DNA from 4 places in the Paenibacillus sp. P13VS genome. Region 1 is predicted to be linked to each of the others. Evidence: riboswitches for the same ligand, from Rfam matches in the RefSeq annotation. Region 1 holds a riboswitch; each other region holds the start of a gene.
What was found. Region 1 has a riboswitch for cyclic di-AMP ahead of GUA98_RS10880 (hypothetical protein). Riboswitches for the same ligand answer to the same signal wherever they lie in the genome.

Region 1 (5,493 bases):
TGGAGACGGAGGATTAGTGTAATTCAAGGGTGTCAGCTCCAGCCTAAACCATCGAAGGTCCAGGTTCGCAGACTGTACAGATATGTCATATGTATGGCAGTGAACAAAGGGATATTGAATCTTCTCCAACTTCTGAATAATGGATAAATTCTCGGTTTCCTCTTCCTGGGCTGCCCATATCTGCAGCAGCTGAAGATAATGAAACGTTTCGTAAGACGGTCGATGGGCGTCGGCCTTTTTATATTTCGAGAGATGCAATCGCCCAAGCCCGTTCTGCCATGCGGTATTGCAGCTGCGGATTCTCCAGTCGCGGTCGACGATGATGAGTTGATGACGTAAGGATTGAAAGGATAACCTTTCAAGGTCGGTTGTAAAGAAGCTCATGAATAGGCCCTCCTTGGCAATCAGTTAAAGGATCGGGACGGCAGGGTAATGGTGGTGTCATCGAAGTTCATCCGAAATTTGCAAAATGTCTGCGACCTGGTTTCGGAAACGGGTGGCTTTTCGTGTGCCATGGATGAGATTGGATAAACGATACGGCGGGATGTCGTGCTTCTCGCAGAACGTTTTCTGGTCCATCTGAAGCTCCGTTAAGCGGCGTTTGATGGCCCATCCGAACGGAGTTACGGGTTTCTTTTTGTTCAAAAGGGTTCACCCCTCATAGAAGTATTTCAACCCGCCTTCGGCTGTGTATAATAGTGGGAGATGCGAGCTGTTCATTACATTATATACGTATTTACGTCATGTAACAATTAGAAACAATGAAAAATAGTGTATTAATATTAAATAATGACGTAAAAACGTGATGTTCTATAGACATACAAGAAAAAGCACGTCAGCAAGGAGGTTGCTGCGTGCTTTTTTCGTTTGGGGAAATATGAGGGGGGCTTGGAGGTGGTAAGATTAGGCGCGATAAGCATGCAGCCCTGCGCCAAGCATATAGAAGCTGGGGAACAGCGATTTCATGGACATGGAGGTTGGCTGTGCCGGTCCATCCGCAGCGGAGGCGCTAACGGTATTCCATTCATGCTCCAGGTCTGCGGCCAGGCGAACCAGCAGTTCCTGGGTGGTATCGTTATGCATGGGGAGGACTTTGGAAGCTTCGGTTATGCATGCATTCATGGCTGAGTGCAAGTAACCCATTACCGCTTCCTCGACGGGGATATCGAGGTAGTGGTTAATCCAGGCGTGAACAGTAGAGAGGCAGCCTACAGACTCGTATTTGGCAAGGGTGTGTTCGAGCTGACTGAATTCAATCCAGGGGTGGAGAGCCCGGGCCAGCTTGATCAGTCTTTTACCCATGGCAGCAGCTTGCTCCCTTTGATCAGAAGGAGTCCGCTGAACGTGAACCAACTTGTCAATGAGTGCTGTTCGCCATGTGTCATTATGATCTGTTGCGCTGTAGATACCTTTAATCGCCATGCCCTCAAGTCGAACGATACTGGGATGCAGCTGGCAGCGCATGAAGGACTCCAGATCATCGGCATTTCGGATGCTGCCTTCAGCAATGTGTACATCCATACCAAATGAATGGGTAAAACCTCCGACATGAATGGAGGAATCAAGCAGTTTGACATAATCGAGCAGCTTATTCCTACGGTTCACGGTCTTTCGCCTCCTATGTTCGTAAAATGTTATATTATATAACATTAATATTGATTTACGAAAGCTTTTATGTTTAAGATCCGAATTATATGATATATATAATCACATAAATATCCGTATTCTGTCAATGGTTTCTTGTTTTTAAGTTTTAATTATATTTAAATGTTACATTATGTGACTGAAAATAGTTTAAACACATAAAATTAATGTTATGTATATGATATGTTTTCTTATGGAGAGCTACAATTAAAAATGAAGATATATAAAAGATTTGAAATTTAATGTATGCAGCAGTTAAAAGATCATGACGATAAAAACCGATATTTGGAGGAAAAACACAGGTGCAAAAGTAGTTTTAATAAAAGTGCTTTACTTTTATAATGTGATCCTGTATAATCAATTTTGTTGCCGATTATTTACGACATGCGGTCGTGGTGGAATGGCAGACACGCTATCTTGAGGGGGTAGTGGGCGTATGCCCGTGGAGGTTCGAGTCCTCTCGACCGCATCATATTGTACGACAAGAAGAGGTTTTCCGAATATGGAAAGCCTCTTTTTTGCGTTTGGAACAACATAAAGAAAGACCATTCACACAGAACCGGTCTTTCTCTGGTTCCCTGTTGATGATGGCCTCTCCATGTTGATCTATTTCAGAAGTTTCTCAATATCAGCCTCAATTTGGTCAGGAGTTGTTTTTGGAGCATAACGCTTCACAACGCGTCCGTTCTGATCAACGAGGAATTTGGTAAAGTTCCACTTGATGGCTTTGGATCCGAGCAGTCCCGGTGCCTCTGTTGTCAGGTGCTGGAATAGAGGATGAGCGCTTGAGCCATTGACATCAATTTTCTCAAACATAGGGAAGCTTACACCGTAATTCATCTGGCAGAACTCTGCAATATCGTCGGAAGATCCTTTTTCCTGAGCGAATTGGTTGCTTGGGAAGCCCAGTACTTCAAACTGTCGGTCTTTGAATTTGTTATAAAGTTCCTGTAAGCCTTCAAATTGCGGGGTCAGACCACATTTGCTCGCCGTATTAACAATCAGCAGCACCTTGTTGCGATAATCGGACATCTCGACTTCCTGGCCCCGAAGGGTATTGACTTTGTAGTCATAAACGGACATGATCAGTCGCCTCCATATCGTATAATGGGTTAATGATTCCTATAGTTATATTATATTGCTTACAATTAGATAATGCAAAACTAATTGACTAAATTCCTATGTTGACTTACATATATCTAAAATTACAACCGTTTTTCATAAGAACGAGAATTAGCGAGCTTCACAGAGATGGATGGAGAATGGATAGGTTGTAAGCGATATCATTGATATGTAATGCCTTAAATTCGTCCATTCGGTGATCTGACCGTACTTTACACTAACATGTCGCGGGTGTATGATTCATATCGTAATTTCTAATTCAATTAAACTTAACATGAACAACGAAACAAACGATAATATCGCTCTGGTCAATATATGAAACAGGAACGATGTTTTAATCGCTGAGTTTCCATTCATTCATGGGTGGGAAACGGGGGAACCAATCGGAATGGCTGTCATTGCAGCTAATCCATGGGGTGAATTTTTCGGTGCAAGCCGGAAATAGGGCGACTCTCGCGCCCGAATCCGTCAGCTAACCTCGTAAGCGTTAAAGGGAGAGGCAACAAGCCGTACGCATATTCATGGCGTTTTCGTCATGGGTTATTCAAGAAGCGTTCGGGAGGCCTTGGTCCCCCACGCTTCTTTTTTGTTGTCTTTTCACGCCAAGGGAGGAACGAATGATGGATAATGAGATGATTTTAGTAACAGCACCGAATGAAGCAGGGCGCAAGTTTATCAAGCTGTTGATGTACAAAAAAATGCCGTTTGCCGTTCTGACCAACAGTGCAGGGGAAGAACGGAAGCTCCGCAGAATCGGAGTGGAGAACGTCATTCGCATGAATACAGCTGAAGCTCAGAAGTGGTTTCTGCCGCAGTCGAGCGTAGGCAACGTTTTTATTTTCGAGAACAGTTTGAACCTGACCTGCCGCTATCTGCAGATCTGCCGTTCCTGGACTTCCAAATCACTATGTGTAATTACGGAACAGAGTCACCCCAAAGGCATTTACCGCGGGATGGGAGCTGACCGCATTGTGTATTCTCTTAATGGAGAAGTTGGCTTCTTGCTTAATGGTTAATGTGATAGCTGCCGATTGATCCGGTGTAAGGTGCCTGTTATAATTGAACTTGTGGAAAAACGGAATTCTGAGGAGACTCATGCATGATGGTGGGTCTTCTTTTTTATTTGAGCATTAGTGTACATTGCTGATGTATAGAGATTGCGTTCGTGGCTAACAAGGAGGAATAGGCGTGCCTGATGTACGGGGGTTAAAATGGTTGTTCTTTGATGTAGGAGATACGCTGGTCGACGAATGGGAGCCGGTAGATGATATTATAGGGCAGTTTGTAAAAGAAGCCTGCTTGCTTGGGTATCCGGTGAAAATAGAGGAAGTGCGAGAGATATTTGCCTCCTGTTACCGAAACTATGAGCAGTGGCCCATGAGGGTAGCCATTCGAACGCTAATCAGCGATGAACGTCATAGGGAGCAGATCCAGGAGAAGTTGAAGTTCCGGAAGGAACTGGAGAAGCCCTTCGCTTCTGCTGACGCGGTGTTGAAGGAATTGTCATACCATTATCGAATTGGCATCATTGCCAATCAGAGTCCAGGGACAGCTGAGCGCCTGGAGAGCTACGGTCTGCGGAGGTACGTGGATGTACTGGCATGCTCGGCAGAAGAAGGCGTATCGAAGCCGGATCCGGAACTCTATGCTGTGGCTTTGAAGCAGGCGGGATGTGAACCCGAGGAAGCAGTCATGATTGGGGATCGGATTGATAACGATATCATTCCTGCCAAGAAGCTGGGGTTGTTGACGATTCGGATTTTGCAGGGCTATGGACGGTTTCAGCCTGAGCTGGAGGGCCAAGAGCGTGCAGACTGGACCATCGAATCCTTGGAGCAGCTTATTCCACTGCTTGTGCCTTCTGAGGGTTAATGGATAAAATAAAAAAAGATGACTTTCGCGTCATTAAATAAAGGACAAGGCAAGTGTACGGCAAAGCTAAAAGGCTGATCCCTTCAAGTATATTCTTGATGAGGGATCAGCCTTTTTTAATGAATCTCTGGTAAGAGGGAGACGGTTTTAGCGTATATATAGATTAAAACAGCATGATGGTCTGGAAGATCAGATAAACGTTCAGAACCACAATTACGGCAGCGATGATCCAGGAGACGACTTTGAGCCACAGTTTATTGGCGAATGCGCCCATGCTTTTTTTGTCACTCGTAAACATCACAAGTGGAATAACGGCAAAAGGCAGCTGCAAGGATAGAATTACCTGGCTCAAAATCAGCAGCTCTTCCGTTCCATGTTCGCCGGCGATAGCCGTCACGATAACGGCAGGGATGATCGCAATTAATCGGGTCACGAGCCGGCGGAGCCAAGCCGGAATCCGAATGTTCAGGAAACCTTCCATGACAATCTGTCCGGACAGTGTACCTGTAAGCGTAGAGTTCTGACCTGAGGCCAGCAGAGCGACACCAAACAGGATACTTGCAATGGTTGTGCCCAGCAGAGGTGTGAGCAAGTGATAAGCATCTGCAATCTCAGCGACCTGTGTCATGCCTGCGCTGTGAAATACAGCGGCTGACACAATGAGTATGGCAGCGTTGATAAACAGGGCCAGGGTCAAAGCGATCGTTGAATCCATAGTGGAGTATCGAATGGCTTCTCTTTTCCCTTGAGTTGTCTGTTCGATCTGCCGGGTCTGCACGATGGACGAATGCAAGTACAGATTGTGCGGCATAACCGTTGCTCCGATGATTCCGATGGCGATATACAGCATCGCTG
Region 2 (5,493 bases), on a different contig from region 1:
ACTAACAAATTCCTGGTCGTTGCCGTCAATAATCATGCGCATACCGCTGCGAAGGAATTGATCGTCAATCTCTTCGACTTTTGATTCCAGTGCCAGCAAACCTTCACGACGGGTAGTGGAAGCCCATTCCATAAATGTGCCGATCAGTGAAACACGGTCAATCAGTTGCTGCTTTTTGAAGAGTACCCCAAAAAGCTTGGGGATTTTTTTAACTTCAGACATTGGAAATGCCATGAAGATTGTTGCTGCTGTACCAACAAAGATAATAACGTAGGCTGCCGGGTTGTTAACCAGATTGATCAGGGGAGCACCCTTCAGGAACATCCCGAGAACAAGTGAAACCAGCCCTAAAACTAGTCCGATAATCGTTGAAATTTCCATCATACACCTCATCCATGAGATAAAATTGAATCCTTTCAAGCGGCTGTATTCGGGCTTCCGGGCGAATGTTTGGCCGCAATCCGTTTAACCTATGGCATTTTTTAGAAATGCTGTAACAGCTGAAACGGTCATGTATAGTATTTATCGACCAGATGCCCTTTTTTTTTAAGGGTTATTTTCAGGTATAATAAGAACAAATCAGCTCTTTAGGGGCCAAACAGGAGTGAAAAAGCCAATGGGCGTAAAGCATGGACGGGATTATGAAGGAATATTGACAGATTTGACACAGGCGATCGGCCGCATTCCGGATCGTTATGTTTTTTTCGAAATGGATGCAGAGGATTGGTCCCGTTTGGGTGAAAACGAGCAACTCGAAGTAGACGAAGCTCTGGCAGAGGACTTGTTCTATGCGCTGGGCACAGAGTCGGTCATTCCTGTAGGGAGTGGTGTGGTTATTCATGACAAGGAGCAGCACCGCATTCATATTCTGATTGGGGAAGAAGAATTGACATTTGTACCCCTAATCTAGGGCCGAATATAAGGGGAATTCTAGCGTGGAAACCGGAAGGGGAAACGCCTGGAAGCCTTACGGCTATTGGCTCTAACGCCATTTACAGTATTGGATTTTGAGTTCCGTACGTGGTAAGATGAGAGTCATGAAACGGGCGAGCCGCAGAGCGGCTAACCTATGACGGTTGGGGTTACTGTGGTAGCACCAAGGTTTCGGATGGCATGAGGGACAGGGTTAGAGACTACCCTTGTGCCGTCTTTATGGGGAGGAAGATAACGTATGGTTTTTACGCAAGAAGAAGTCGAAGCTCATCTGGGAAGGCTGGAAGGCTGGGAACTGGAGGAGGGACGGTGGATTGTCCGCAAGTTCGTATTTTCCAACTACATGAAAGGGATTGCATTCGTGGATGAGGTCGCGGCGATCTCGGAAGCATTTAATCATCATCCTTTTATTACGATTGATTATACAACGGTTACGCTGCGTCTCACGTCGTGGGATGAGGGTGGAATTACATCTGTAGATATTAAGGAAGCAGAGCAGTTTAACGAAACGTTTGAGAAAATGAGGACGACATAGCCGGGATCGGTTATCGTTGTGCTGCCAAGAAATGAGGAAGCATACATGTCAGACATGAATCAGAATAAGCCTCTGATCGCGGTTGTAGGCAGTCTCAATATGGACCTCGTGGTGAAGACCGATATCATCCCGGAAGAGGGAGAAACGGTAAGCGGTGAGGAGCTTCACTATCTGGCGGGAGGCAAAGGGGCTAACCAAGCCGTTGCTACTGCACGTCTGGGTGGACAGACTACGATGATTGGAGCAGTGGGTTCAGACGGTTTTGGGGAACGCTTGCTGCACAGTCTGACGGATAGTGGGGCAGATGCCTCGCAGGTTCGTGTATTGGAAGACACTGTAACAGGTACAGCATCGATCTGGCTCTCCAAGGGAGACAACCGGATTATCGTTATTCCTGGAGCGAATGGACAAGTGGTGCCGGAGATGCTGGAAGAGGCGGATACGGTAAAAAGCCTGACTGCAGCCGCAGCGGTGCTGCTGCAGCTTGAGATCCCGCTGCCAGCGGTCACCCGCGCCGCCGAACTGGCGGCAGAAGGCAGCGCACTGGTGGTGCTCAACCCGGCTCCAGCGGTGCCGGGTCTGCCCCAGGAGCTCCTGCGGTGCGTCGACGTGGTCACGCCGAACCGCAGCGAGCTTGCCGTGCTTACCGGCCGGGATGATCTCCGGCCGGAAGACGTGGATGCGGCGGTCGCAGAGCTCGCCGCATCGCTCGGGGCCGCTGTCGTCACGACGCTCGGCCCCGAGGGGGCTGTGTACGCGGCAGCGCCAGGCGGCCGCGTACAGGCAGGGCGTGCCGGCGCTTGCCGTGCGCCGGGCTACGCCGTAAGCGCCGTCGATACGACCGGCGCTGGCGATTGTTTCAACGGCGCGCTGGCGGTAGCTCTCGCGCGCGGGGAAACACTGGACGCGGCAGTAGGCTATGCCATGGGAGCGGCCGCGTTATCCGTAACGAAGCTCGGCGCCCAGTCGGGGATGCCGTATGCACGTGAAGTGGAAGCCTTTTTGGCAGAACACGCAGCCAGAGGCTGAACGATATGACGAAGAGGCCCGTACCATTCCGTAAGGAAAGGCAGGGGCCTCTTTGCTGTGTATCTCATTTCCTTATTTCTTCTCAGCCAGCCACATCGCGATATTGGCAATTTCCTCGTCCTTCAGTTTGTCCTTGAAGGAAGGCATGCCGCCGCCTTTACCTTTGACAATGGTAGAGTAGATCTTCTCCACATCATCCTTGCTGCCGATGTTTGCTAGTGCAGGTCCTACGCCACCTTGAAGCTGGTCCCCGTGACACGTGATACAATTGGTTTTGACCAGTGCTTCAGCCTGTCCGGCATCCATTGCCACTTCAGGCATGGTTGGTTTCGCTTCTTCAGCCACTTCCTCTTTCCCTGGAAGCGTAAACATTAATACAATAGCCAATGCGCATGCTGCAAAAAATACCCCGCTCATGATCCATTTGTGCATCCGTTATGTCCCCTCCAGAATGAAAGATCATCTAAACTGAAACTGTCCATATCATTATAACGGAACCTGTTAAGACATCATAGCATTTTGTGGTAATTTTTTGAACTAATCACATAAACGGGCATGAATTTCTTTGGCTTACGCGGTTTAAGGGTTAGTTTAAGATTAGCGGGGTCCTTCATAGACCATGCAATAAAAAGGCATCAAACCGCTTGGTGTCTGTCGTTCATACGTATCCTGGGTGACAAATCCAGCCTTGTGATAAACCCGGATAGCCCGCGTATTCCAGGTGAGCACTTCGAGATCGATCTCATGACTAGGGTTCCGCCGAATGGCTTCCTTCACGATCGCAGAGACGAAGGCAGTACCGTGACCTTGTCCACACTGTTCAGGGTGCATGCCAAGCCCAATTCGCGTCACGCCTTCAAGAGGAAAGAATTGAACGAATCCGCAAAGCTGATCCTGCTCTCCGAGTACAACTGCATATTGCTCTTTTCGAAGCTGCTCATCGCCGAATTCAACCTCCAGCGCCTTCATCTGTTCCCAGGGCAGCCAGGTATAGATGTTATAGGGTGGTTCATATGTCCAGCTGCAGATCATTGCTGCATGTTCTTCCAGCATCGGCACAACGTGAAACGTTACAGAAGCTTCATCCACACCACTGCACGCTCCTTTCATTGTGAACAAGCTACTTCTAGTCATACGCTAATTGTTGATAACATATGTCATTTCGTATTTAATCCTGATTTTACTCTACAAAAGAGGAGGGCATTTGGCAAGGTTTTGCTCCCTTGAAAAAAAGTGAAACAAAAGTTCCTGGAATTTCGTTTATATTACAGTAGGATGGGTAAAAACATCATAAGGGCACGGACGAAGATGCACAAAAAAACCGCCGGATACATTCCTGCGGAGAATGTACCGGGCGGTTGATTTATGCTTCGTTACAGTATGATGTTGCTCAGCTTGTCCCTAGTCGAGGGCCAGTGACTCATATGCGTCCGTGCTCATAATCCGTTTAGCGCCAACATAGCGGTTGGCCCAGTAGTTCTCACTCAAAGAACTAATCGTAACTCCTTTGGAAGACGAGGAGTGTGCAAACTTACCTTCACCCACGAAAATCCCTACGTGTGAAACCCCTTTACCCGTTGTATTGAAGAATACCAGATCGCCTGGTCTCATTTCCATGCGGGATACCGAGTCACCCATGTCGAATTGGGAACTGGATTGACGAGCCAAATCGATGCCCAGCTTTTCGAATACATACCGTGTGAATCCAGAGCAGTCAAAGCCGTTAAGCGTTGTTCCACCACTTTTGTATGTAGTTCCCATTGCTGAATCAATTACTTTATCCATTTTTGAATCTGCGAATGCGCTGCCTGCTCCAAGTGATAGTGCGAATGTTAAGCTGAGGACAGCTGCTGTTAATTTCTTTTTGAACAAGAGATATACCCCTTCCAACGCCTGCGAGGTTAGCTTAAGGATTCGGTTGAAGGTCCCCTATGATCCCTCTGTAGCAAGATCAATTCACCCATAACTGGTTCCCCCGCTTCCCAGGTGCCAGGAATTTGGCTATGCTAGTTGTGCACCTGCGAAATCAAGAAATGACGATTTAATTTTAAGTAGTTACAATTCATGAGGTAAAGATTACAAAGTTGTTACTAAAAACTCACTGCGATTATTGTAACAGAGGAGTAAGCCTTTGGCAACGTTTAACAAGAAAATTAGCAAAAAAAACCTCGACCTTTGACGGGGAAAGGTCGGGGTTTGTTTTTGTAAAGCGTTAACATTGACATAAGTTTACATGGAGATGGTAACAATTTTTGCGCGGTTCATTACACTTTTTAACCTTTGGTGGACTTGGACTGCCACAGACGGAAATGAGCACATATCTTCCATATATCGAGCAAACATCTGGCGAGCGGATAGGTTTGTTGCAGGATGAGACCGATGAGACCTGTCAGGAACCACGACGCAGATGTGAAAGTACCGAAGATGAGCAGATGAATTCCTCCCAGAACCACTGCGATACCGATGAGAGGAAAGATATGACGCAAGGCGAGTAATAAACCCAAAAATGTACCTTTTACCCCGCCCTGATCCTCGGGAGCTGTAGCGCCAAACTGCATATATAACAAAGCATGATGTATGATCCATCCATATACGATCCATCCGGCTACATATGGAATGCCTGGCAGCAGCAATTGAAGCGAGTGGAATCCATCCAGAAAGATACTATACAGCTTGGGGATCAGCCAGTACGCAGGCAGCAGCAATAATAGCGTTTTAATGAAATGAAGCAGCATCATCGGTTTCCACAGTGCCTTGATCCCACGTACAAAAGGAACACGTTCTTCTGTATGATTGAAGTGTTGTAATGAATAGAGCAGCCCTGCCTGGATGAGAGGGGTAATCAGCATGCGGAGCAGGAGCATGGCCCCAAGTATCCATAAATAGCGATGCACCTCGGGATGGGTAGACAGATTGAGCTGGCTTTCCATTTTGAATAAAATGGTACTCAGCTCCCCGGCGTCAGGGTCCGGATAGCGCAGCAGCAAGGGGATGAC
Region 3 (5,493 bases), on a different contig from region 1:
GCTCTCTGCGCTGCATTATTGCATGACTTGGGTCACGGGCCATTCTCTCACTCCATTGAAGAAGCCTTCGACATGAATCATGAGGATTGGACCTGCCGAATTATTCTTGGCGATACCGAGGTGGGGGCGATCCTGAGACGGTATGCTCCCGATTTCCCGGAGAAGGTGGCATCTGTAATTCAGAAAACTTATGAAAAGCCAATCGTCGTGAATTTGGTCACTAGCCCGCTTGATGCAGACCGGATGGACTATTTGCTTCGGGATGCTTACTTTACAGGTGTAAACTACGGAACCATCGACCTTGACCGCATCCTGCGAATGCTTCGTCCTTATCACGGGAGAATTGTAGTCAAGGAATCCGGTATGCATGCCGTGGAAGACTACTTGATGTCACGTTACCAGATGTACTGGCAAATTTACTTCCATCCGGTGACTCGAAGCTCCGAAATTATTCTGAGACAAATATTTAAGCGTGCAAAAGAGCTGGTAAAGCAGGGGTTCCCATTCCGTTTCATGCTGGAGCCATTGCCGCAGCTGTTTGCAGGAGTGCTCTCTGTTGATGAATATCTGCAATTGGATGAGGCTTTAATCCAGACCACATTCATGCAGTGGCGTAAAGAGAACGATTCTGTTCTAAGCGAGTTATGCGAACGTTTTATGGATCGCAGGTTGTATAAGTATGTAGAGGTTGAACAGATCGATGTGGAAACGATTGAAGAAATTCGGGCTGCCTTTGCCAAAGCGGGTCTTCATCCCGAATATGATCTGGAAATTGATTTTCCGACGGATCTTCCGTATGATGTTTTTCGTCCGGATGAATCAACAGACAAACAGATTCTGCTGCTGGATAGACAGGACAAGCTGCATGAATTATCCGAGGTTTCGGACATCGTCCGTTCAATCAGCGGAATACATCGGGGTAAGCATCATCTGTACTATCCGCAAAACAAGGTGGACGCCATCATTCACGAGCTGCCATCTCATATTCGCCCATACTTCTCATGATCATGAAGTGAGCTGTGAGGAGCAAAATTATTACAAATTAGCTATGGCAGAAAGAGTTTCTATTTCGAGATATTATCATGATACAGTAATCTGCTTTAATGGAGAGTATATGTAGATCGACATAATTTTGTAATGTACACTTTTTTTTGAACAAATTGAGATCATAAGGGCTCCTATATATAGTAGAAATTAAATTTGTTAATTCCACATGTTGTACTCTAAAAAATCAATGATGATGATAAAATGAGCGCATTTTATAGAATTTTGATTGGGATCGAAAACAGTTATTCGACAGGAAGGGAGAAATACAAATGATGTTATTCGACACACATACACACCTGGATGCACCGCAATTCGACGAGGACCGCGAGGAGATGATTCAACGTGCTGTTGACGCCGGGGTTGGCCGTATGATCAATGTTGGTTTTAACCGGGAGACCATTCCATCCACGATGAAGCTTGCCGAAACGTATGATTTTATATATGCTGCTGTAGGCTGGCATCCTCAGGATGCCATTACGATGCAGGAGGGCGATCTCGAGTGGATTGCGTCTCTGTGCAAACATGAAAAAGTCGTTGCCATAGGCGAAATTGGCCTGGATTATTATTGGGACACTTCACCGAAGGATGTGCAGCATCGTGTTTTAAGACAACAGATCGGACTGGCTCGTGAACTCAATATGCCTATTGTCATTCATAATCGCGATGCTCATGAAGATATTGTCAGAATTTTGCGTGAAGAGAAAGCAGGAGAAGTCGGGGGTGTGATGCACTCTTTCTCAGGAAGCTGGGAAACGGCAAAACTCTGTCTGGATCTAGGGTTCCATCTATCCTTCGGTGGACCAATTACGTTCAAAAACGCCAAGCAGCCAAAAGAGGTACTGGCGAAGGTGCCAATGGACCGATTTTTCATTGAAACCGACTCCCCATATCTTACACCACATCCTTATCGTGGAAAACGAAACGAAACAGCGCATGTACGTCTGGTTGCAGAAGCAGCTGCGGAAATTAAAGGCATTTCGGTAGAGGAAATTGCTGCAATAACGACCAAAAATGCCATGGAACGATTTGGGATTCGTTAAAAAACGAAGCAAATGCGGTGAAAAAGAGAGGTAGACGGAGCGAATTTGCTTTTTGATCCAAATAAATGAAGAATATTACAATATTTTAACCAAATATTTAGAAAAACGTACTTGAACAACGCTTTACAACATGCATCGAAACAGGATATCATCTTTTCAGTGAATTGTTGTGAGGAAAATTGGACAGATGTTCGGGGGATGAACAAAGGGACACTTTCCGATGACACAACAATACTTTTCATGAACCGATCTCGCTGAGTCTCCGTTAACGGAGAGCGGGGGAACCAATAGGGCTTAAACATCAGTGTAAGTAGCTGATGCGCATCGTTCGCTGACCCAAAAGCAGCGGATGCACTTGCGAAGCACTATTTGATTTCTTCTTTGGGTCTCGGGGTGAATTCAAGGGCATCCGCCATGAGCGGGTGACCGGAGATAGGGCGGCTCTCTTTCGCCCGAACCCGACAGCTAACCTCGCAAGCGGAAAAAGAGAGGCAACCTCGTGCATGAATTTCCGATATTCAAAATCATTCGGAAGCCACGAAAGAGTTCCTCTTACACTCTTTCTTTGGCTTTTTTGTTTTTGAATAAAAGAAATAAGGTCATCATACGGTAAGAATTCAGGTGGTGACATCATGTTGCGAAGAGTGGTTCATGGTGCAGAACCGGTCATTGAGATATCGATCAGTTCTGTAGAAAATTTGGTATAGTCGCGTCAAAGACATCATGCATTAACTTTAGACGGCGAGGCTATGAAGGAGGACGGAGAAGTGGGCACATTCCAACCAGAAGAGACCCATGAGTCACGATCATCCAGTAAGTCTTACGCGTTGCGGTGGAAGCATGAGAACATGCGTCAAATGGCACTGATCGCTATTTTCTCAATCGCGCTTACAATCATGATCTTGTTAGTCGTTTACGGTCAAGCCGGGAAACAAATTTCGCTGGTTATTGATGGCAAAGCTCAAGCGGTAGAGACTCGTACAGGAATGCTTCAAGAAATGCTGGAGGAGCAATCAATCACAGTCAGCCCCCATGATGAGGTATCCATGCCTTTGAACGGGGCAATCGCAGATGGAGACCGCATCGTTATTGAGCGGGCCGTTCCAGTCAACATTACGGCAGACGGAGACACCAAGACTCTGTATACAACCGATTCATCGGTAGAAGATGCAATTCAGAAATCTGGAATTGAAGTTGCAAGTGAGGATAAGGTTTATCCTGCGCTCGCAACACCAATCAAGGCAGATATGAAAATTCGCGTAGTGCGTGTAACAAAGCGTACAGTGGAAGTGGAACAGCCGATTGCGTACAAAGTAATCAAAACGGCTGACCCTAGCTTGTACAAAGGTGACAATCGCGTCATCGTAAACGGCAAAGAAGGTACACTTGTACAGCATATCGAAAAGGTGTTCCAGGATGGAGAGTTAGTCTCCAAAAAGATGGTGGGCAAATCGGTATCGACCAACCGTGTCGATAAAGTTATTGCTGTCGGAACCAAAGCAAAACCTGTTGTGAAGAAGCCGGAGATTCAGACGGTATCGGCCCAAACCTCCACAGCAAAGAAAGAAACGACAACGAACTCGAAGAAAACCGCTGCATCAGGCAGCAAAGTGATTACCGTCTCAGGCACTTCTTTTAAATATTCCAAAGTACTTAAAAATGTATCGATGACCGCGTACTCTTCTGAGGAGCCTGGCATTGGTACAAAAACAGCTTCCGGTACCCGGGTAACTGAAGGACGGACCATTGCGGTCGATCCAAAAGTGATTCCGATCGGCTGGTGGGTGTATATTGAGGGCCTCGGCTTCCGTCGTGCGGAAGATACTGGCGGCGCCATTAAAGGCAACAAAATCGATGTGTATTATGACAGTGTAAAGCATGCCCTGAATTTCGGACGTAAGAAAGGCAAGACGGTATATGTGATCGGTCCGGTTAAGCCGGAAGCGAACTAAAATCGTTTTACTTTGAAATGGGAATGCTATAAAATAGTTGCATGAATGAATCATGCGGAATATGCGGCGGTGGAGTCTGAATAGGCTCGCCGCCGTTTGGCAGAGAAGAGGATATTCCTCTTCTTTTTGCGTTAGAAAGGAAGAAATGGAACATGATAAAAGAAGTCATTGTGGTAGAAGGACGCGACGATACCGTCGCCATCCGGCGGGCTGTTGAGGCAGACACCATAGAGACCGGCGGATCAGCCATTAACCAGCGAATCCTGAAGCGAATTGCACTGGCACAGGAAAGACGCGGTGTAATTGTTCTTACCGACCCGGATCATGCCGGTGAGCGCATTCGCAAAATCATTGCAAACAAGGTTCCAGGCTGCAAACATGCTTTTATTCCGGAAGCGGACGCAACCCGCAAAGGGGATATCGGGGTCGAGAATGCCTCACCTGAGGCAATCCGCCATGCGCTGGAGCGTGTGCATACCTCGTACGAGGGTGTACCGAGCCAGATCGATTGGGATGACTTGATTGCAGCAGGACTGATTGTGCACCCGCAGGCAGCTGCAAGGCGTATGGAGATGGGGAATCTGCTCGGCATAGGTTACTGCAACGGAAAGCAGTTCCACAAGCGGCTGGGTGTATTCCAAATTAGCCGGGAAGAGTTTTCTGCAGCATTATCGCAAATTGAACGTGAAGGATTGTGAGCGTATGAATGGCATGGATGAGACTTTGGAAATTGCAACACCCAAGCGAACGAAAGAGATAATTCAGAGACACGGTTTCTCCTTTAAAAAAAGTCTAGGTCAGAACTTTCTGATTGATCAAAATATATTGAACAAAATTGTAAATGCAGCAGATCTGGACGAGTCCAAGGGCGCACTCGAAATCGGCCCGGGGATTGGAGCACTTACGGAGAGACTGGCCCGAGCAGCCGGCCCTGTAACCGCGGTGGAAATCGATCAGCGTTTGTTACCGATCCTTGGAGAAGTAATGGAGCCTTATCCCAACGTTCGGATACAGCACGGCGATGTGCTGAAGCTGGACTTGGCAGAGCTTTTCCGCACAGACTTTGCTAGTGTGGGCAAGGTAAGTGTTGTAGCCAATCTGCCGTATTATGTGACGACTCCTATTATGATGAAACTGCTGGAAGAGAAACTGCCGGTAGACAGCATTGTTGTTATGATCCAGAAGGAAGTAGCAGAACGTATGGCAGCTGCACCCGGCTCGAAGGACTACGGAAGCTTGAGCATTGCTGTCCAATATTACAGTGTGCCTGAATTGGTTTGCATTGTGCCGCCAACCGTATTTATTCCGCAGCCCAATGTGGAATCAGCTGTCATCAAGCTCAAGGTTCGTGAGCAGCCCCCTGTCGAAGTGCCGAGTGAAGCGCACTTTTTCGAAGTGGTACAAGCCTCGTTTGCCCAGCGCAGAAAAACCATCTCGAACAATCTGAAAGCTCG
Region 4 (5,493 bases), on a different contig from region 1:
TGCAGAATTAGATGCACTGCGCTTATCGGGTGAAAAAGTAAGAGTGGTACGGGATGGTCTGGAGTCCAACGATGTAACAGGGATTGTCGTTGCTTGGGATGGGGAACAGGTGCTTATCCGTCGCCAGAACAGACGTGTGGTCAAGCTGGACCGCAGTTATCGCTATCAGCTCTTTAGTGAACCACGCCAAAGTCCGGCTGAATGAATAGAGCCGCTCTGGAGTCGGAATGCATGGAATTACCATGGATGGTTTGGCATAATTCCGCCACTCGGGAGAGAAGATAGATACAGCGAGAATTCGTAAACTTATCAGCCGAGAGGATGTGCGGGTAGCCATGACATTGATGAATGATAAGGTACATGCCTACAAGGATCAGATTGGAGAATTAAGCGATGTGTTGCCTGGCGTAGTCAAAGCGTATCACGATTTTACAGGTGAATGCTTTCAGTCAGGTGCCATCGACGCCAAAACCAAGCAGCGGATTGCCCTCGGCATCGGATTGTTTGCCAATAACGAAGTATGTACGTTTTACCACGTAGAAGAGGCCCGTGCGAAGGGCGCAACCGATCAGGAGATTATGGAGACGGTTGCGGTAGCTGGAGCGGTAGGCGGCGGTCACGCGCTGTCTCAAGGCGCAATGCGTGTGCAAAAAGCGTTGCACTAAGGTTTTTCCTGCAAGTGAGTCTGAATAACCAGACAGCAAAACAGGCTCTGGATCATTCCAGAGCCTGTTTCTTGTGCAACTTATATTTTTCCAAGCATCTTGTTATACATAAATTGTCCGGTCACCCGGCGCGCTGTTACATAGCGGTCACTGAAGTATGGATTCGACATTTTGGTGATGCTGACACCTTTACTGCTGGAAGCATGAGCGAATTGCCCGCCTCCGATGTATACGCCTGTATGCGAAATGCCGCTGCCTGAAGTGTTGAAGAATACCAGATCACCTGTGCGGATATTGGCTTTGGATACCGGAGTACCCGCCTTGGCTTGCTGCTGTGAAGTACGTGGCAATTCAATGCTATATTTTTGGAAAATATATCTCATAAATCCAGAGCAATCAAACCCGGCCAGCGTCGTGCCGCCCCACTTGTAAGGTATTCCAGTCATGTTGTTAACGACGGTGTTGATACTGCTCGCCTCAGTGCTTGCTGCACCAGATGTAAATAGAACGGCTGCGCCAAAAATAGAAATGATCAGTTTTTTCAAAATCAATGTTCTCCCTTCGATGCCTACGGAGTTAGCTAAGGGTTCGGTAGAAGGTTCCCTATATTTCCTATGTATAAGAATAATTCACCCAAAATGGTTCCCCCGTTTTCAAACATGAAACTCGGCAAATGAATAATTAATATTTTGTAACCTTTTGAAACTATATTGCATAAATGCGTAATTGTCAAACCTTTCTTCCTTCTGCAATGTTAACGGAATTCAAGACTTTTTGTGGAAAGTAGTAGTTCTCCATGTTTATTTATGATGACAAAAACGTAATTTGTGTTTCATCAGCGCAAAAATTGGACAAATAAGTAAATTGGAGTAGTAGAAGAGAGCGTGATTCATTTTTAGCAGGGAAAGTCAGTTCTCAAGTAGATTTTATACCTTTTAGTCATCTTAGTTTTATACTAAATCATTTAAGTGTTGACACACGGAATTTCACATGATATATTATTTCTTGTCGCCGCGATAGATTATCTCGGAGATATGCCATATGCGGTCGTGGCGGAATTGGCAGACGCGCACGGTTCAGGTCCGTGTGGGCTAACCCCCCGTGGAGGTTCGAGTCCTCTCGACCGCATCATAAGAAGAAAAGGTTTCTCGTTAGGCTAACGCCTGCGGGAGACCTTTTTTTATGTCTTTTTACTTGACCATAAGACCATAACTACGATACACACATCGTTACTTAAACAACGTCCTCCGAATCGATCTGATGGCAGCAGTTTACTTGCAAAATCTCCGGTGTAAGGGGGAGAAATGCCTGTTCTATGGCTGTGGTACCCCCGCTTTCATGGTGAAATGTACGCAAAATTCCGAATTGTACCTACCCTGAGCATAATACATCCACTATTCTTTTCACGTAAGGTAAGCGCTATCATTATGGATTTGAATTCACTATTTCAGAGGGGGTAGGGATGATTTGAAGCGAATGGGTAAACGGATGGCGATGGTTTTTCTGGTGTTCATCTTTGCGGCAGTTCAGTTTGGATTTACAGGGACTAAAGGTCGTGTGGTTGAAGGGGCTGCAGAGACAACATTAGCTGAGAAACCTTACATGGGCTGGAGCAGTTACAGTATGCAGGTGTATGACCCTTCCGTAAAATGGACATCAGCGGAGAGCATCAAGAAGCAATCGGATGCCATGCGCGAGAAGTTACAGGCTCATGGCTATGAATATATCAATATTGATGCGGGATGGAACGGAGATAATGATGAATACGGAAGACCGATTCCTAACCAAGAACTGTATCCAAACGGATTCCAGGAGGTTATCGACTATGTTCATAACAATGGTCAGAAGATCGGGATCTATCTGATTCCCGGATTGTCCATTGATGCATACAATAAAAACCTCGAGATTTACGGGACGGGCGGAGCTTGCCGAATGCAGGATATTGCTTATCAGCCACTTACCGTGATGGATGCTTGGAATGCGTATACCTACAAGATTGATTTTTCGAATCCATGTGCTCAGAAATACATCGATTCCATTGCAGATCTTCTGGGCGAGTGGGGCATTAACTTTGTCAAATTCGACAGCGTGACTCCAGGATCAGGCATTAACAATCTGAGCCGGGATGCACGAGGCGATGTGGAGGCTTGGTCCAAAGCTTTGGCAAGGCATAATATCTGGTTCGAGCTTTCATGGGCACTGGACCATAACTACGTGGATTTCTGGAAAAAGCACGCTAATGGCTGGCGTATCGATTGGGACGTCGAAGCATACGACAGCAATGTGGGATTGACGCAGTGGGCTAATATTGCTCGATTGTTTCCAATCGCTGCGCTTTGGTGGCGTGATGCAGGACCTGGCGGGTGGAATGATTTTGACTCGCTAAACGTGGGCAATGGTTCCATGGATGGGCTCACCAAGGATGAACGGAAGACAGCCATGACATTCTGGGCGATCTCGTCTGCACCGTTGTATACAGGGAATGACATGACCAGGCTGGACAGCTATGGACTTGAACTTCTTACCAATGATGAAGTGATCGCTGTCAATCAGGCTGGACGTCCGGCTCATCCGGTATCGATGGATACTCAGCAGCAGGTATGGTACGCCAATAACGGAGATGGAACGTACAGTGTGGCTCTCTTTAATCTGGGCAACCGGAGTACTGAGGTCAAGGTCAATTGGAGCGATATCGGTCTGGAAGGACCTGCATCGGTCCGTGACCTGTGGAGCCATTCCGAACTGGGTACGTTTAACGAGGGATTTAGCAGTGGTTTATTGGAACCTCATGCTTCCCGCATGCTGAAAGTCAAGGCGCTGAGCGGAACATCGACGGTGAATGACGATGATACAGGCATGCGGTATACCGGAGATTGGAAGCGAAATGGAGGCAAGGAACAATTAGAGGGTTCACAGGACCTGACGATAGCGATTCAGGATTCCACAGGCAATGATAGAACGATTGCTGATCCAGCGAGCGATTCCAATGTAGCAGATGAACCGACTGCTGTACCAGCCGTTTCAGGAGACGATACCACGGTTACCGAGGTGGTCTACGTTAACGATGACGACAGTGAGATACGGTACACAGGTTCATGGAATGCGAATACTGGCAGGGGTTTCGGTGACTTCAATGACGATGTGCATTATACGGAAAAAGACGGCGATTATTTTGAATATACGTTTACAGGTACAGGCATCGAGCTGCTGACAGAGAAGCATCAAGAGCAGGGGGACATGAGCATTATTCTCGATAATGGTGAGGCAGAACGGATAAGCGCTTATACCGATGGAGAAAGGGAAGCCCAGCAGGTGCTGTTCAGCAAAACAGATTTGCCAAGTGGAACACATACCCTGAAGGTTGTTAAGGCATCGGGCCAATACATGCTTCTGGATGCACTCAAGGTAACCAGGGAAAAAGAATCTGATAGGCAGAACAGTGGAATCAGCCCAACCGCTGCAGACTTTGATAAGGCAGTGGATCAGCAAGCGGATGTGAAAATCACGTTAAACCTGAACGGTAATACGTTAACTGGTGTGGAATACAACGGGGACGATCTCGGCGAAGATGACTACGATGTCCTTGACAATACGTTAACGATCAAGAAACAATACCTCACTCAGCTGCCCGTGGGCACAACGAAGTTTAACGTGGTATTTAGCGCGGGGGATCCGCAGACGCTCACGATTAAGGTTATTGACACCTCCGGAATCCGATTCTCGATGATTAACAATGACGATCCCGCGATCAAGTATAGCGGAAACTGGTCACGCAGCACGGGAAGAGGATTTGGCGACTATAAGGATGATGTGCATTACGCCGAGCAGAACGGCGATTATTTTGAGTATGAATTCAGAGGAACGGGTATTCAGTTTTTTACGGAAGTGGATCCGTCCCAGGGCGACATGGATATTTACGTGGATGGTGAGTTTAAGGAAACGGTAAGTGCTTACCGTGACGGACGTTTGGCGCAGCAAAAGGTCTATAGTGTCTCAGGGCTGCCAGATGGGCTGCACACGCTTAAAGCCGTGAAAAAGTCAGGGCGGTTCATGCTGCTTGACTTCCTCAAGGTGGAGATTCCCAATATCATTCAGCCGGTGAGTGCTGTTTTTGACAAAGCTGAATCTGCTCAAGCCGATATTGAAGTGACACTTTTGCAGGAACCGGAAAGTTTCAAGAAGATTATGAATGGCTCACTTGAGCTGGTTAAGGGAACTGATTATGAGGTAACAGGGGATAAGGTGACGCTTAGAAAATCCTACCTTGCTGCGCAGCCTCTCGGCACGTTGAACCTCCGTTTTATTTTTGGCGGCGATTATCTCAATGATGTTCATTATTCAGCGGTAAACGGTGATTCCTTTGAGTATGTCTTCAAAGGTACCGGCATCCGTATGATTACTCCGACTGGGCCGCAGCAGGGTGAGGTGGAGATCTACATTGACGGAAATCTGGTGCAAACCGTAGATACGTACAGTGAGGGACGTAAAAATAGACAGGAAATCTACAGCATAACAGGCCTGACGAGTGGTGTGCATACGCTGAAGGCTGTCAAAAAGTCTGGTGAGCTCATGCTCACGGATCAACTGAAATTTACGATAGCTGCTGGGGACAGCGGGCCAACAAATCCAACAAACCCAACAAATCCGAGCAATCCATCAGGACCTTCTAATCCAGGGGGACCGTCATCTCCTGTTGTACAGCCTCCAGTTACTCCGGCTCCGGAAACAGAATCGGGAGAGGAATCCTCCGGGAATACGGAGACGACTCGGCATACGGCGTACATTAACGGTTATAAGGACGGATTGTTTAGACCAAATAACAAGATCA

Region 2: linked by a shared signal. The riboswitch ahead of GUA98_RS28310 (C40 family peptidase) and the one ahead of GUA98_RS10880 (hypothetical protein) in region 1 are both predicted to bind cyclic di-AMP.
Region 3: linked by a shared signal. The riboswitch ahead of GUA98_RS27550 (3D domain-containing protein) and the one ahead of GUA98_RS10880 (hypothetical protein) in region 1 are both predicted to bind cyclic di-AMP.
Region 4: linked by a shared signal. The riboswitch ahead of GUA98_RS02995 (C40 family peptidase) and the one ahead of GUA98_RS10880 (hypothetical protein) in region 1 are both predicted to bind cyclic di-AMP.

What each region holds. Positions count from the first base shown of each region.
Region 1 is NZ_WYEV01000004.1:234,307-239,799, reverse strand. It holds gene GUA98_RS10905 (hypothetical protein) at 1-384, opposite strand, end outside; gene GUA98_RS10900 (Rha family transcriptional regulator) at 442-645, opposite strand; gene GUA98_RS10895 (urease accessory protein UreF) at 904-1,605, opposite strand; tRNA gene GUA98_RS10890 (tRNA-Leu) at 2,031-2,113, shown strand; gene GUA98_RS10885 (glutathione peroxidase) at 2,251-2,727, opposite strand; cyclic di-AMP (ydaO/yuaA leader) riboswitch at 3,096-3,268, shown strand; gene GUA98_RS10880 (hypothetical protein) at 3,387-3,782, shown strand; gene GUA98_RS10875 (HAD family hydrolase) at 3,955-4,638, shown strand; gene GUA98_RS10870 (Nramp family divalent metal transporter) at 4,802-5,493, opposite strand, start outside.
Region 2 is NZ_WYEV01000021.1:14,854-20,346, forward strand. It holds gene motA (flagellar motor stator protein MotA) at 1-381, opposite strand, end outside; gene GUA98_RS28285 (hypothetical protein) at 617-910, shown strand; gene GUA98_RS28290 (4a-hydroxytetrahydrobiopterin dehydratase) at 1,172-1,468, shown strand; gene rbsK (ribokinase) at 1,514-2,497, shown strand; gene GUA98_RS28300 (c-type cytochrome) at 2,570-2,929, opposite strand; gene GUA98_RS28305 (GNAT family N-acetyltransferase) at 3,095-3,607, opposite strand; gene GUA98_RS28310 (C40 family peptidase) at 3,899-4,369, opposite strand; cyclic di-AMP (ydaO/yuaA leader) riboswitch at 4,373-4,510, opposite strand; gene GUA98_RS28315 (hypothetical protein) at 4,771-5,493, opposite strand, start outside.
Region 3 is NZ_WYEV01000019.1:12,928-18,420, forward strand. It holds gene GUA98_RS27540 (HD domain-containing protein) at 1-1,005, shown strand, start outside; gene GUA98_RS27545 (TatD family hydrolase) at 1,317-2,087, shown strand; cyclic di-AMP (ydaO/yuaA leader) riboswitch at 2,330-2,583, shown strand; gene GUA98_RS27550 (3D domain-containing protein) at 2,855-4,039, shown strand; gene rnmV (ribonuclease M5) at 4,192-4,737, shown strand; gene rsmA (16S rRNA (adenine(1518)-N(6)/adenine(1519)-N(6))-dimethyltransferase RsmA) at 4,751-5,493, shown strand, end outside.
Region 4 is NZ_WYEV01000002.1:430,656-436,148, reverse strand. It holds gene GUA98_RS03005 (hypothetical protein) at 1-205, shown strand, start outside; gene GUA98_RS03000 (carboxymuconolactone decarboxylase family protein) at 336-665, shown strand; gene GUA98_RS02995 (C40 family peptidase) at 746-1,210, opposite strand; cyclic di-AMP (ydaO/yuaA leader) riboswitch at 1,216-1,347, opposite strand; tRNA gene GUA98_RS02990 (tRNA-Leu) at 1,709-1,793, shown strand; gene GUA98_RS02985 (X2-like carbohydrate binding domain-containing protein) at 2,142-5,493, shown strand, end outside.